One region of the Streptomyces sp. NPDC001904 genome, then DNA from elsewhere that is predicted to be linked to it. Evidence: riboswitches for the same ligand, from Rfam matches in the RefSeq annotation. Region 1 holds a riboswitch; each other region holds the start of a gene.

Region 1 (4,561 bases):
CCGCCGGTCACCTCTGACACGCACGGAGGCCGGCGCCGGAATGCTCCGGCGCCGGCCTCCGCGGACTTCACGATGCCCTGGACGAGACTGATCCGTCCTGACCGTCCTGTCCGTCCTGATCAGTCCACGGCCTGGCCGCACTTCGCCCGCAGCTCCGCGATGGCGTTCTCGAAGTCCGTGAGGGATTCGAAGGCGCGGTAGACGGACGCGAAACGCATGTAGGCCACCGGGTCCAGCTCACTGAGCGGTTCGAGCACGGCAAGGCCCACGTCGTGGGTGCTCAGCTGCGCGCTGCCGGCGGCCCGCAGGTTCTCCTCCACCTGCTGGCCGAGCCGGTCGAGCATGTCCTCCGTGATGGGACGGCCCTGACACGCCTTGCGAACGCTGCTGACGATCTTTGTACGGCTGAACGGCTCGGTCACACCGCTGCGCTTGACCACGAGGAGGGAGTACGTCTCCAGCGTGGTGAAGCGGCGCTGGCAGTGGGCGCACTGCCGACGTCGGCGGATCGATGTGCCGTCATCGGTCGACCGGCTGTCGATGACGCGGCTGTCGGGGAGCCTGCAGAAGGGGCAGTACACCGTTCGTGTCCTTTCGGATTGCCTCGGACGGTGGGTGGTTGTCCGGTGTCCGGCCGACCGTGGAGCGACGCCCATCGTAACGTAACTGACCTGCGCCTTTTCCCGAACTCGACCAAGTTCGCCCGCAGTCGGGGCGGAAGTCCCGGCTCACGTGCATTTCGGGGAGTGCGGCACCCGCGCAAAGCCGTGTGAATCGTCAGATGTGAAGCCGGGCCGCCCTGTTGGCGGCGGCCCGGCGTCATGGGCGGATCAGGCCGAACCGAGCTCCCCGCGGACGGTCCGCGCGGCGGCCACCAGGTTCTCCAGGGAAGCGCGGGTCTCGGGCCAGCCGCGGGTCTTCAGGCCGCAGTCGGGATTGACCCACAGCCGCTCGGCGGGGATGGCCTTGAGGCCCGTACGCAGCAGTGCGGCGGCCTCGTCCGCGCTCGGGACGCGGGGCGAGTGGATGTCGTAGACCCCCGGACCGGCCTCGCGCGGATAGCCGTGCTCGGCCAGCTCGCGGGCGACCTGCATGTGTGAGCGCGCCGCCTCCAGACTGATCACGTCGGCGTCCAGGTCGTCGATCGCCTGCACGATGTCACCGAACTCCGCGTAACACATGTGCGTGTGGATCTGGGTGTCCGGCCGCACACCGGCCGTGGTGAGCCGGAACGCCTCGGTCGCCCAGGCGAGATACGCGGCGCGGTCCGCGGCGCGCAGGGGGAGGGTCTCGCGCAGCGCGGGTTCGTCGACCTGGATGACCGAAGTGCCGTTCGCCTCCAGGTCGTTGACCTCGTCGCGCAGGGCGAGGGCGACCTGGCGGGCGGTGTCGCCGAGCGGCTGGTCGTCGCGGACGAAGGACCAGGCGAGCATGGTGACGGGGCCGGTCAGCATGCCCTTGACCGGGCGGTCCGACAGCGACTGCGCGTACGCCGTCCAGCGCACCGTCATCGGTTCGGGACGGGAGATGTCACCGGCCAGGACCGGCGGGCGGACGTAGCGGGTGCCGTAGGACTGGACCCAGCCGTGCTGGGTCGCGAGGTAGCCGGTGAGCTGTTCGGCGAAGTACTGGACCATGTCGTTGCGTTCGGGTTCGCCGTGCACCAGGACGTCGATCCCGGTCTTCTCCTGGAAGGAGATGACGTCCCGGATCTCGGTCCTGACGCGCTCCTCGTAGCCCGCGGTGCCGATCCGACCGGCCCTCAAGTCGGCGCGCGCGGTGCGCAGTTCGGACGTCTGCGGGAACGAGCCGATCGTGGTCGTCGGCAGCAGCGGCAGGCCCAGGTGGGCGCGCTGGGCAGCGGCCCGCGCGGAGTACGGCTGCGAGCGCCGGGCATCGGCGTCGGTGACCGCGGCCGCGCGGGCCCGCACCGCCGGGTCGCGGGTGATGGGCGAGGTGGCGCGGGAGGAGAGCGCCGCGCGGTTGACGGCGAGTTCGGCGGTGATCGTGTCGGTGCCGTGGGCGAGGCCCTTGGCGAGCGTGGCGATCTCGGCGGTCTTCTGGCGGGCGAAGGCGAGCCAGCGCAGGATCTGCGGGTCGATGTCGCGCTCCAGGGCGGCGTCCAGCGGGACGTGCAACAGCGAGCAGGAGGCGGCGACGTCGACTCGCTCGGCGAGGCCCAGCAGAGTGCCGAGCGTGGCGAGGGACTTCTCCAGGTCGTCGACCCAGATGTTGCGGCCGTCGACGACGCCCGCGACCAGCCGCTTGCCGGGCAGTCCGCCGGCGGCGGCGAGCGCGTCGAGGTTGGCGGCCGCGGCGCCGGTGAAGTCGAGGGCGAGGCCGTCGACGGGGGCCTTGGCGAGAACCGGCAGGGCGTCACCGAGCCGGTCGAAGTAGGAGGCGACGAGGAGCTTGGGCCGGTCGGTGCGAGCGCCGAGGTCGCGGTAGGCGCGGGCGGCGGCGTTCAGCTCGGCCGGGGTGCGGTCCTGGACCAGGGCAGGCTCGTCGAGCTGCACCCATGCGGCGCCGGCGGCGCGCAGGTCGGCGAGGACTGCCGCGTACACGGGCAGCAGCCGGTCGAGGAGGGTGAGCGGATCGAAGCCGGCGGCGACGCCGGGCGCGGGCTTGGCGAGCAGGAGATAGGTGACCGGGCCGACCAGGACCGGACGGGCGGTCAGCCCGAGGGCCACGGCCTCCTCGAACTCGGCGACCTGCTTGGCGGAGTCGGCGGTGAAGACCGTGTCCGGTCCCAACTCGGGTACCAGATAGTGGTAGTTGGTGTCGAACCACTTGGTCATCTCCAGCGGCGCCACGTCCTGGGTGCCGCGCGCCATCGCGAAACAGCCGTCCAGGGCGTCGGCTTCCACCGCGGCGCGGTGGCGCTCGGGGACGGCGCCGACCATGACGGTGGTGTCGAGGACGTGGTCGTAGTACGAGAAGTCGCCGGTCGGGACTTCGGTGATCCCGGCGGCGGCGAGTTCCCGCCAGTTGGCCCGGCGCAGCTCGGCGGCGGTGGCCCGGAGGGCGTCGGCGGTGACGCGGCCCTTCCAGTAGCCCTCGACGGCCTTCTTGAGCTCGCGGTCGCGGCCCTGACGGGGGTAGCCGTACACGGTGGCCCGTGCTGCCGCGGCTGGGGTCCTGGTGGTCACGGAGTTCTCCTTCGAGAGACGTATCCCTGGGATCCCGGGGACCCGTACGGCACGAAGGAGTGACACACACGGCGGTTCGACGTCACGCGGTGAAGGCGCGGTCGTCCGCCGGATATGTACGCCGACCCGCCCACGAGGTCACCGGGATGTCCGCGCACGCGTCGTACGCACACGGGCAGGTGGCAGGTCTTCGGACTCGTGAGCACGTCCGTCCGGACCGGACGGACACCTACTGGCCGTCGCTTCCCAAGCCTCTTTGCCGAGGCCCAGTGCGTATGACGGCGGTCGTTCCCACTCACCGCTGCGGGGCAGTCCCGGATTCCCACCGGGTTCCCTCTTGCGACGCATCCCGCCTGGCGGACGGGGCGAACCAGCTGCGGGACTCACCCTACGGGCCACCGGACCCGGGTCGCCAGGGGGACCGGCCGCGCAGCGCGGGGAGAGAACACACAGCCGTGCACGGCGTCGCGGCGGCCGTCGTGCGGAACGCCCGTGGAACCCGGCGAAGAAATCCGTGCGACCACGGCAACCCGGCGCGGGGTCGCGCGTCGTGTGGGGGTGAAGGGCGCCGACCGGTGTCCTTCACCCCGACCCTGGAGTACGACCGTGAACCACCTCGTCCCCGTCCGCGGCGCCGTCGTCGCCACCGGCCTGCTGGCCGCCCTCGCCGCGATCCCCGCCGCCCAGGCCGCACCGGCACACCCGTCGGCCAGCCCCACGAGCGTCGCCAGCCCGGTGCCCGCCACCAGCGCTCCGACACCGGCCACGACGGTTCCGCCGTCCGCAGAGCCGTCCGCCGTACCGTCCGCTGAGCCGTCCGCTGAGCCGTCCGCAGCGCCGTCCGCCGACGGCACCGTGGCGCCCTCGCCCGTCCCCTCCAAGGACGAGCTGGCCCATACTGGTTCGTCGAACACCAGCACCACCGTCATGGGCGCCGGGGCCGTCGTCCTGGTCGCCGGTGGGGCGGGAGCCCTCTTCGCCGTACGCCGCCGCTCGCACCGCTGACACCGCCCGAGGAACCCCGTGCACAGCCCCGCAGCCACTCAGCTCGCCCCGCGGCCGCGGCCGTTCACGCCGTCGTACGGCCGGACCCGCCCCGGATGGCGGGCGTCGCTGCGCGGGCTGCTGCGCCGCGACCGGTCCACGCTCGAGGCGGCACCCGGCCAGGACACACCGCGCCACCCCTCCGGGTACGGCGGCACGCACCCCTACCCCCGGCCGGACCGGCCACCCACGGTCAGCGAGCTGTACCACGCGCACCGGCTGCGCATGGTCCGGCTCGCGGTGCTGCTCGTGGACGACCCGGCCACCGCGGAGGACGTCGTCCAGGACGCGTTCACCGCCCTCTACCGACGCCACGGGGAGCGGATCACGGAGGTCGACAACGCCCTCGGCTATCTGCGGACCTCGGT
Region 2 (4,561 bases), on a different contig from region 1:
CGGGCCGTGAAGGCGCCGGAGGGCGTCGACGAGACCTCGCCGTCGGACTACACCGCGGACGCCGGCGACAAGGGCGTGCAGACCGAGCTGCCCACGGTCGGTGCCGGTCACTAGTACCGCTCCCCCGGTCCACCTGACGAGCCCCTCCGGTCCGGAGGGGCTCGTCCCGTTACGGTGACCCGGTACAGCCCCGCACCACCCGCCTTGGAGGAAACGTGCCCGCCCCCATCGTTCTCGACAGTGATCCCGGTATCGACGACGCCGTAGCGCTCCAGTACCTGCTCGGCACCGGCCTGTGGGACCTCAAGGCGTACACGACGGTCGGCGGCAACGTCCCCGCCGAGCAGACCTTCCGCAACGGCCGCGCCCTCGCCCGCGCCTTCGGCATCGACGGCGACGTGTCCGTGCACCGCGGCGCGGGCCGCCCGCTCACCCGGCTGCCCTACTCGGCGGCCGGGGAGTTCCACGGCGCCTCCGGGCTCGGCGCCGAGACGCTGCCCGACTCCACCGCGCCCGAGCAGGCCGAGTCCTCCGCGCAGGCGCTGCTGCGGCTCTCGCGGGAGTACGAGGGTGAGCTCACCGTCTGCGCCACGGGACCGCTCACCAACGTGGCCCTCGCGCTCACCGAGGACCCCGGCTTCGCGCGGCGCGTGAAGAAGCTCGTCTTCATGGGCGGCGCCGCCGACGTGCCCGGGAACATCACCCCGGTCGCCGAGTTCAACGCCTGGGCCGACCCGGACGCCGTGGACCTCGTCGTCTCCTCCGGCATCGCCTACACGATGGTCGGCCTCGACGCGACGCACGGCTGGCGGTTCACCACCGACGACCTGGAGACCCTGCGGGCGGCGGGCGAGGGCATGGCGCTCACCGCCCGCCTGATGGACTTCTACCTCGGCGCCTACCGGGAGACCGGCGGCTCCCCGCTGCACGACCCGCTGGCCGTGGGCGTGTGCGCCGACGAGTCGTTCGTGACCGCCGCCGAGGGCACGGTCGTGGTGGAGTGCGGCTCCGAACTCACCCGCGGCAAGACCGTGTTCATCCCCTACGACGCGGACTACCCCCGCGCCTACTACCAGGAGTCCCCGCTGGTCGCGGCCCGCACCGCGCGGCGCGGCCGGGTCGCCCTCGGCACCGGCCCGCGCAACTTCACCGAGGACTTCGTGAACACCCTCCTCAAGCAGCCGACCGCCGCCTGAGCGTCACGGCCCCACCCCGTACAGCCCGCTGCCCACCTCCCGCGCGAGCCGCGCGGCCCAGCGCACGGTCGCGTCGCGGTCCGTGCCCTCGCCGCTGATGACCTGGACGAGGACGCCGCCGACCCGGACGTGGGCGGTGTACGTGGTCCTGGTGTCGCCCTCGTAGACGATGTCCTGGACCTCCAGGTACGCCTCGTCGCCGAGGCCCTTCAGCGGCTCCGCGCGGTAGCGCTCGGTGGCCGTGCCCGCCTCCATGTCGGAGCCGAACTCCCGGCAGTGGCGCAGGATGTCCTGCTCGACCCGGTGCAGTTCACGGGCGGCCGCGGGCCGCAGTGACACGAGGAGCTCGGTGACCACGATGTGCCCGCGCGGCGGCGCGTGCGTCCGGTCGACCCAGGAGGCGTGGGCGGAGGCCGTCGTGCCGCGGTAGGCGGCCGGGCCGAGCCACGCCGGGTCCGCCGTGCTGTCGAGGCAGTACGACCACCGGCCGCGCCGCTGCTCGTGGGTGGACTCGAACGGCATCGCGAGCACCTCGTCGAGCTCCAGGCCCCGCCCGAAGTCGCTCGCGGGCAGCAGCGCGGCCCGCAGCCGCTCGGCGCTGAAGGTGCGCGCCCCGGGCGCGGCGGCATCCAGCCCGGGCGCGGTCGCCGGGCCGGTCGGGAGGACCACTTCCGGACGGGCCGGCTCCGGGCGCGTCGGCGTGGCGGACGCGGTCCTGCTCGACGCGGGCCGCTTCGCCTCGGCCCCCTCCGGCCGCTGCTGCCGATCAGCGCCGCACCCGGCCAGAAGCCCCGCCAGGACCGGCACCACGGCCGCCGTCCACCACCCGCGCATGGCACCACTCTCCCCCTGATCGTCCCCACTGCGAGACCTTAGCCGACACAAGATGTGGGGGTGCGGCGAACACCCGGCACAACATGTATGCTCGCTCTCGCTGTCAGCGCAGGGGAATCCGGTGCAAATCCGGAACTGTCCCGCAACGGTGAACGTAAGCCTCGTACAGGCGCCCACGTGAGTCCGAAGACCTGCCGACGGCACACCCGAGCCACCCGGCCCGGGTGTCGACGACGTCCGGGCCTCGTGGAATGGGCCGGTGACGCGGGCCCTGCCGTGCGCGGGCCCCTGCCACTGTCTCCCCGCGGGCCCCGAGCCGAGCGAGGGAGAGCCCCACCGTGACCATCGCGCCCGCTGATCCTGCCTCAGTCGTGGCCGAGGCGGATGCCCCCGGTACCGCGTTGCTGCGCACCCTGACCGAGCTGACCGCCGATCTGCCCGCCGCCGATCCCGGCCGGGTCGCGGCCGCCGCGCTGCGGGGCCGCAGCGCGCGGGCCGACGAGGCCGAGCTGCGCGAACTCGCCACCGAGGGCGCGGCCGGGCTGATCTCCGAGGACCCCGTCTACTCCCGGCTCGCCGCGCGGCTGCTGACGCTCTCCATCGCCGCCGAGGCCGCCTCGCAGGGCGTCACGTCGTTCACCGGATCGATCGCCGTCGGCCACCGTGAGGGCCTGATCGCGGACCGCACCGCCGAGTTCGTCCGCGTCCATGCCGCACGCCTCGACGCGCTGGTGGACCGGGCGGCCGACGACCGCTTCGGCTACTTCGGCCTGCGCACCGTCTTCAGCCGCTACCTCCTGCGGCACCCGATCACCCGCAAGGTGATCGAGACGCCCCAGCACTTCATGCTGCGGGTCGCGGCCGGTCTCGCCGAGGACGACTCGGCGCGCGCGCTCGAAGAGGTCGCCGCGCTGTACCGCCTGATGAGCCGGCTCGACTACCTCCCCTCCTCCCCCACGCTCTTCAACTCCGGCACCCGGCACCCGCAGATGTCGAGCTGCTACCTCCTCGACTCGCCGCTGGACGAGCTGGACTCGATCTACGACCGCTACCACCAGGTGGCCCGGCTCTCCAAGCACGCCGGCGGCATCGGGCTGTCGTACTCCCGCATCCGCTCGCGCGGCTCGCTGATCCGCGGCACGAACGGCCACTCCAACGGCATCGTGCCGTTCCTGAAGACCCTCGACGCGTCGGTCGCCGCCGTGAACCAGGGCGGGCGCCGCAAGGGCGCGGCCGCCGTCTACCTGGAGACCTGGCACTCCGACATCGAGGAGTTCCTGGAGCTGCGCGACAACACCGGCGAGGACGCGCGGCGCACCCACAACCTGAACCTGGCGCACTGGATCCCGGACGAGTTCATGCGCCGGGTGGACGCGGACCGGCCGTGGTCGCTGTTCTCGCCGGCCGACGTGCCCGAGCTGGTCGACCTGTGGGGCGACGAGTTCGACGCCGCGTACCGGAAGGCCGAGGCCGAGGGGAAGGCGCTCAAGACCATCCCGGCCCGCGACCTGTACGGCCGCATGATGCGCACCCTCGCGCAGACCGGCAACGGCTGGATGACGTTCAAGGACGCCGCCAACCGCACCGCCAACCAGACCGCGGAGCCCGGCCACACGGTCCACTCCTCGAACCTGTGCACCGAGATCCTGGAGGTGACGGACGACGGGGAGACCGCGGTCTGCAACCTCGGCTCGGTGAACCTCGGTGCGTTCGTGGTCGGGGGCGACATCGACTGGGAGCGCCTGGACGAGACCGTCCGCACGGCCGTCACCTTCCTCGACCGCGTCGTCGACATCAACTTCTACCCGACCGAGCAGGCCGGCCGCTCCAACGCCCGCTGGCGCCCGGTGGGTCTGGGCGCGATGGGTCTGCAGGACGTCTTCTTCAAGCTGCGCCTGCCGTTCGACTCCCCCGAGGCCAAGGCGCTGTCCACGCGGCTCCAGGAGCGGATCATGCTCGCCGCGTACGAGGCGTCGGCGGACCTCGCCGAGCGCAGCGGCCCGCTCCCCGCCTGGGAGAAGACCCGGACCGCGCGCGGTGTGCTGCACCCGGACCACTACGACGTCGAGTTCACCTGGCCGGAGCGCTGGGCCGCGCTGCGGGAACGTATCGCCTCGACGGGCATGCGCAACTCGCTGCTGCTCGCCATCGCGCCGACCGCCACGATCGCCTCGATCGCCGGTGTCTACGAGTGCATCGAGCCGCAGGTCTCCAACCTGTTCAAGCGCGAGACCCTCTCGGGCGAGTTCCTCCAGGTCAACTCGTACCTGGTGGACGAGCTGAAGGCGCTCGGCGTGTGGGACGCGCAGACCCGGGAGGCACTGCGCGAGTCCAACGGCTCGGTGCAGGGCTTCACCTGGGTGCCCGAGGAGGTCCGCGCGCTGTACCGCACGGCGTGGGAGATCCCGCAGCGCGGGCTCATCGACATGGCGGCGGCCCGTACCGCCTTCCTCGACCAGGCCCAGTCGCTGAACCTGTTCCTGGAGACGCCGACCATCGGCAAGCTCTCGTCGATGTACGCGTACGCCTGG
Region 3 (4,561 bases), on a different contig from region 1:
CCCAGCGCGGTGCCGGCGGGCACGCCGACGATGTTCGCGACGGTGAGTCCGAGGAACATCTTCGACACGGCGCGGGCCGCCCGGTCCGGGGCGACCAGCCGGGAGGCGACGACGGCCCCCACACCGAACAGCGCGCCGTGCGGCAGGCCCGCCACGAAGCGGGCGGCGAAGAGCGAGCCGAAGGAGGGGGCGAGCGCGGACGCGGCGTTGCCGAGGACGAAGAGGCCGGTCAGGAGCAGCAGCAGCCGCTTGTGCGGGATGCGTGCGCCGATGCCGGTGAGCAGCGGGGCGCCGACGACGACACCGAGGGCGTACGCCGAGACGAGGTTGCCCGCGTGGGGCACGGAGACATGGACGCCGTCGGCTATCTGGGGCAGCAGCCCCATCGTGGCGAACTCGGTCGTGCCGATGCCGAACGCGACAACGGCCAGGGCCAACAGGGCCAGCGGCATGGTGCGGGGGAACCTTTCGAAGACGTGCGGGGTGTGACGGGCGGGTTTTTCCAGAACGTTCAAGGATATTCACGTATATCCAGGGGCAAAATCTGCACCCCTGGAACGCATGTGACCTGCAGTGCAGCCGTCCGGTCCGGCCACGCATTCCGGGTTCGGAGGGCCGCTTCGGTGATGTGTGTCACGACACCGGGGAGGCATCCGGCCACGCCGTGTCGTCGACGGTCGGGAACGGCTCGTCCACCGCGGCCCTCGGCCAGCGGCCAAGACCGTCGCCCATGTCCCCCGGCCGCCCGGCATGACGTAGCCTCGCGGGACCAACTGATCTTCACGGTCGGCGTGTTGGCCGTGCGAAGGCGAGGGCGGGGGCATCGGATACATGCCGGAGCGACGCACGGTGCGGGTGGCGGGGATCAGGCTGTCCTACGAGGTGTCGGGACCGCCGGACGCCGTGCCGCTCCTGCTGCTGCACGGGCTGGGCGAGGGCGCCGCCGACTGGGCACCGGTGGCACCGGCGTTCGCCCGCGACCACCGGGTGCACGCCCTGGACCTGCGCGGGCACGGGCACAGTGACCGGCCGGGACGGTACTCCCTGGAGCTGATGCGGGACGACGTGACCGCGTTCCTGGACGCTCTGGGCATCGACCGGACGCGGATCGTCGCGCACTCCATGGGCGGCGTGGTCGCCCATCTGCTGGCGGCGGCCGAGCCGGAGCGGGTGACGCGGCTGGTGCTCGAGGACGTTCCGCTGCCCCGCCCGCGGACACCTCCGCCGCTGGTGCGCCCGGACGGAGAGCTGTCCTTCGACTGGGAGATGCTGGTGCAGGTCCGGCCGCAGCTCGACACCCCGCCCGCGCACTGGCTGGAGCAGCTGGGTGCGATCACCGCCGAGACGCTGGTGGTGGCGGGCGGGCCTCTCAGCCATGTGCCGCAGGACGGTGTCGCGGAGCTGGCGCGGCGGATTCCCGGCGGGCGGCTGCTGACCCTCCCGGTCGGGCACCTGGTCCACCGGGAGGCGCCGGAGGAGTTCGCGGCGGAGGTCTCCGCGTTCCTCGGCGCCTGATCGGTGCGGAGCGGCCGGACCAGGGCGATGCCCGAAAACCCCGGCACCAGGGCTCCCACCGGGCCCGTGGTACTTTCGCCGGGCCAGTCGTACCTTTGCACGGTCTGTCCGTGCACGGGTCAGGGAATCCGGTGGAAAGCCGGAACTGACGCGCAGCGGTGAGGGTGACGGGCGGAGCCACAGCCACTGGTCCGGTGACACGGTCTGGGAAGGCGCTTCGCGCGGACGACCCCGAGTCCGAAGACCTGCTGGCGGCCTCCGGGGGCGTTCCGCGGCCGGGGGTGGACCGTAGGCCGGCTCCGCGTATGAGCCCTGGACGCAGAGGATTCCCTGTGCTGCCCGCTCGTTTCACCCGTCATGTCCGCCGCGGCGCACCGCTGTTGGCCGGCGCCCTGTTCCTGGCCGGGTGCGGAGGACCGGCCGACGTCACCGGCGACGAGAGGTCGGCGCGCGGCGTCACGGTCGACAACTGCGGCACGAAGGTGCGCGTCGACGGCGCCCCGCGGCGTGCCGTCGCCCTCGACCAGGGCGCGGCGGAGATCATGCTGTCGCTCGGTCTCGCCGACCGGATGGTGGGCACCGGCACCTGGACGGACCCGGTGCTCAAGGGACTTGAGAAGGCGAACGCGAAGGTGCCCCGGCTCGCCGACCGCTACCCCTCCTTCGAGAAGGTCCTCGCCACCGAACCCGACTTCGCGGCCGCCTCGTTCAATTACACCCTCAGCAAGGGCGGCGTCGCGTCACGCGGGAAGTTCGCCGAACTCGGCGTCCCCACCTACCTCTCCCCGAGCGACTGCGCGGGCAAGGACAACAGCGGTGACGGCGACGGCGAGCGGACCGAGGCGCTCACCCTCGACACCGTCTACGGCGAGATACGCGACCTGGCGCGGATCTTCGACGTGGCGGAGCGCGGCGAGAAGCTCATCGCCTCGCTCAAGGCCCGCGTCGACAAGGCCGCTTCGGCGGCCGACGCCCCGGACGTCAGCGTGCTGTACTGGTTCGCCAACTCCGACTCGCCCTACATGGCGGGCTGTTGCGGCGCCCCGGGTGTCATCACCGAGGAGCTGGGGTTGCGCAACGTCTTCGACGACACCCACGAGGAGTGGCCGCAGATCGGCTGGGAGACCGTCGCGGACCGCGATCCGGACGTCCTCGTCATCGGTGACCTGACGCGCCGCTCTCAGTCGGCCGAGTCGGCGGCGCAGAAGATCAGGTTCCTGGAGTCCGACCCCGTCACGAAGAACATGACGGCGGTGCGCGAGAAGCGGTACGTGCGCTTGAGCGGACAGGACATGAACCCGACGATCCGCACCGTGGACGGAGTGGAGAAGGTGGCCGCCGCGCTCGGCGACTTCGGTATCGCCCGGTGAGTGCGACGACGCTGCGGTCCGCTCTGTACTGGGCGGCCGGCGTGTTCGCGCTCTGCGCGTCAGTCGCCGCGGCGATCACCTTCGGACCGGCGCAGATCCGTGTCGGCGACGTGTGGTCGGCGGTGGGCGCGCGGCTCGGCTGGGGCAGTTCGGACCTGTCGCCGATCCGCGACGGCATCGTCTGGAACCTGCGGCTGCCGCGGGCCCTGCTCGCGGCCGTCTGCGGGGCCGGGCTCGCCGTGTGCGGCACCGTGCTGCAGGCGCTGCTGCGCAATCCGCTCGCCGATCCGTTCGTGCTCGGGGTGTCCTCGGGGGCGTCGACGGGCGCGGTGCTCGTCGTGGTCCTCGGGGTGGGCGGCGGCGCGCTGTCGGTGTCCGGCGGGGCGTTCATCGGCGCGGTCGTCTCGTTCGCGCTGGTGCTGCTGCTCAGCCACACCCTGGGCGGCACGACGGACCGGGTGGTGCTCAGCGGGGTGGCGGCGATGCAGCTGTTCTCCGCGCTGACCTCGGTCGTGGTGCTGACGGCCGCCGACGCGGAGACGACGCGCGGCGTGCTCTTCTGGCTGCTCGGCTCGCTCGGCGGCGTCGGCTGGACCGAGGTGTGGCTGTGTCTCGCGGTCCTCGTGGTCGCACTGGTCGTGTGTCTCGGGTACGGGCGCACGCTCGACGCGTTCGCCTTCGGCCCGGAGGCGGCCGCCGCGCTGGGAGTCCGGGTGGCCCGCACCCGGCTGATCCTGCTGTGCGTGACGGCCCTGCTGACCGCGGTCCTGGTCAGCGCGGCGGGCGCGATCGGCTTCGTCGGTCTGGTGCTGCCGCACGCGGCGCGCGCCCTCGTCGGCCCCGGGCACACCCGGCTGCTGCCGGTGACGGCGCTCGCCGGCGCGGTCTTCCTGGTCTGGGTGGACACGGCGGCGCGTACGGTCCTGGCACCTCAGGAGGTTCCGGTGGGAGTGGTGACGTCCTTGATCGGTGTGCCCGCGTTCGTGCTGGTGCTGTACCGGCGCAGGGCCGTCCGGTGACGTCCGGGCTGCGCGCGGAGCGCGTGTCGCGGTCGGCGGGCGGCGCGCTGATCCTCGACGGGGTGGAGCTCGCCCCGCGCCCCGGCACCGTGACGGGCCTGCTCGGCCCGAACGGTTCGGGGAAATCCACCCTGCTGCGGGTGCTCGCCGGGGTGCTCGCCCCGGACTCCGGTGTCGTCACCCTCGACGGCGCGCCGCTGGCGGACGTCCCGCGCCGCACGGTCGCGCGGCGGGTCGCCGTGGTGGAGCAGCAGTCCGACACCCAGGTCGAGCTGACCGTCGCCGATGTGGTGCGGCTGGGACGGATCCCGCACCGCCGCGCGTGGGCGCCGGCGTCCGCGGCCGACGAGGGCGCGGTCCGCTCCGCGCTGGAGCGCAGCGGCCTGGCCGACAAGGCGCACCGGCTGTGGCACACCCTGTCGGGCGGTGAGCGGCAGCGGGTGCAGATCGCCCGCGCCCTGGCCCAGGAGCCGCGCGAGCTGCTGCTCGACGAGCCGACCAACCATCTGGACATCCAGCACCAGCTGGAACTGCTCGACCTGATCACGGGCCTCGGCCTGACCAGTGTCGTCGCGCTGCACGACCTGAATCTGGCCGCCGCGTACTGCGCGCAGGTCGTCGTGGTGCGCCAGGGACGGGTCGTCTCGGCGGGCGCGC

The links. A riboswitch is a leader RNA that binds a small molecule or an ion and turns the genes downstream of it on or off. The one in region 1 is predicted to bind cobalamin.
Region 2: it holds a riboswitch for cobalamin, as region 1 does, so the genes downstream of both, ABT127_RS20185 (ribonucleoside-diphosphate reductase subunit alpha) here and metE (5-methyltetrahydropteroyltriglutamate--homocysteine S-methyltransferase) in region 1, are expected to answer to the same signal.
Region 3: it holds a riboswitch for cobalamin, as region 1 does, so the genes downstream of both, ABT127_RS21085 (ABC transporter substrate-binding protein) here and metE (5-methyltetrahydropteroyltriglutamate--homocysteine S-methyltransferase) in region 1, are expected to answer to the same signal.

What each region holds. Positions count from the first base shown of each region.
Region 1 is NZ_JBEOYI010000005.1:368,698-373,258, reverse strand. Features, by position in the region: gene cobF (precorrin-6A synthase (deacetylating)) at 1-17, shown strand, start outside; gene nrdR (transcriptional regulator NrdR) at 120-581, opposite strand; gene metE (5-methyltetrahydropteroyltriglutamate--homocysteine S-methyltransferase) at 831-3,149, opposite strand; cobalamin riboswitch at 3,314-3,539, opposite strand; gene ABT127_RS11010 (LAETG motif-containing sortase-dependent surface protein) at 3,756-4,154, shown strand; gene ABT127_RS11005 (RNA polymerase sigma factor) at 4,173-4,561, shown strand, end outside.
Region 2 is NZ_JBEOYI010000011.1:175,772-180,332, forward strand. Features, by position in the region: gene mctP (monocarboxylate uptake permease MctP) at 1-114, shown strand, start outside; gene ABT127_RS20175 (nucleoside hydrolase) at 216-1,196, shown strand; gene ABT127_RS20180 (hypothetical protein) at 1,200-2,030, opposite strand; cobalamin riboswitch at 2,106-2,243, shown strand; gene ABT127_RS20185 (ribonucleoside-diphosphate reductase subunit alpha) at 2,369-4,561, shown strand, end outside.
Region 3 is NZ_JBEOYI010000012.1:154,149-158,709, reverse strand. Features, by position in the region: gene ABT127_RS21095 (MFS transporter) at 1-452, opposite strand, end outside; gene ABT127_RS21090 (alpha/beta fold hydrolase) at 832-1,515, shown strand; cobalamin riboswitch at 1,598-1,768, shown strand; gene ABT127_RS21085 (ABC transporter substrate-binding protein) at 1,821-2,885, shown strand; gene ABT127_RS21080 (FecCD family ABC transporter permease) at 2,882-3,904, shown strand; gene ABT127_RS21075 (ABC transporter ATP-binding protein) at 3,901-4,561, shown strand, end outside.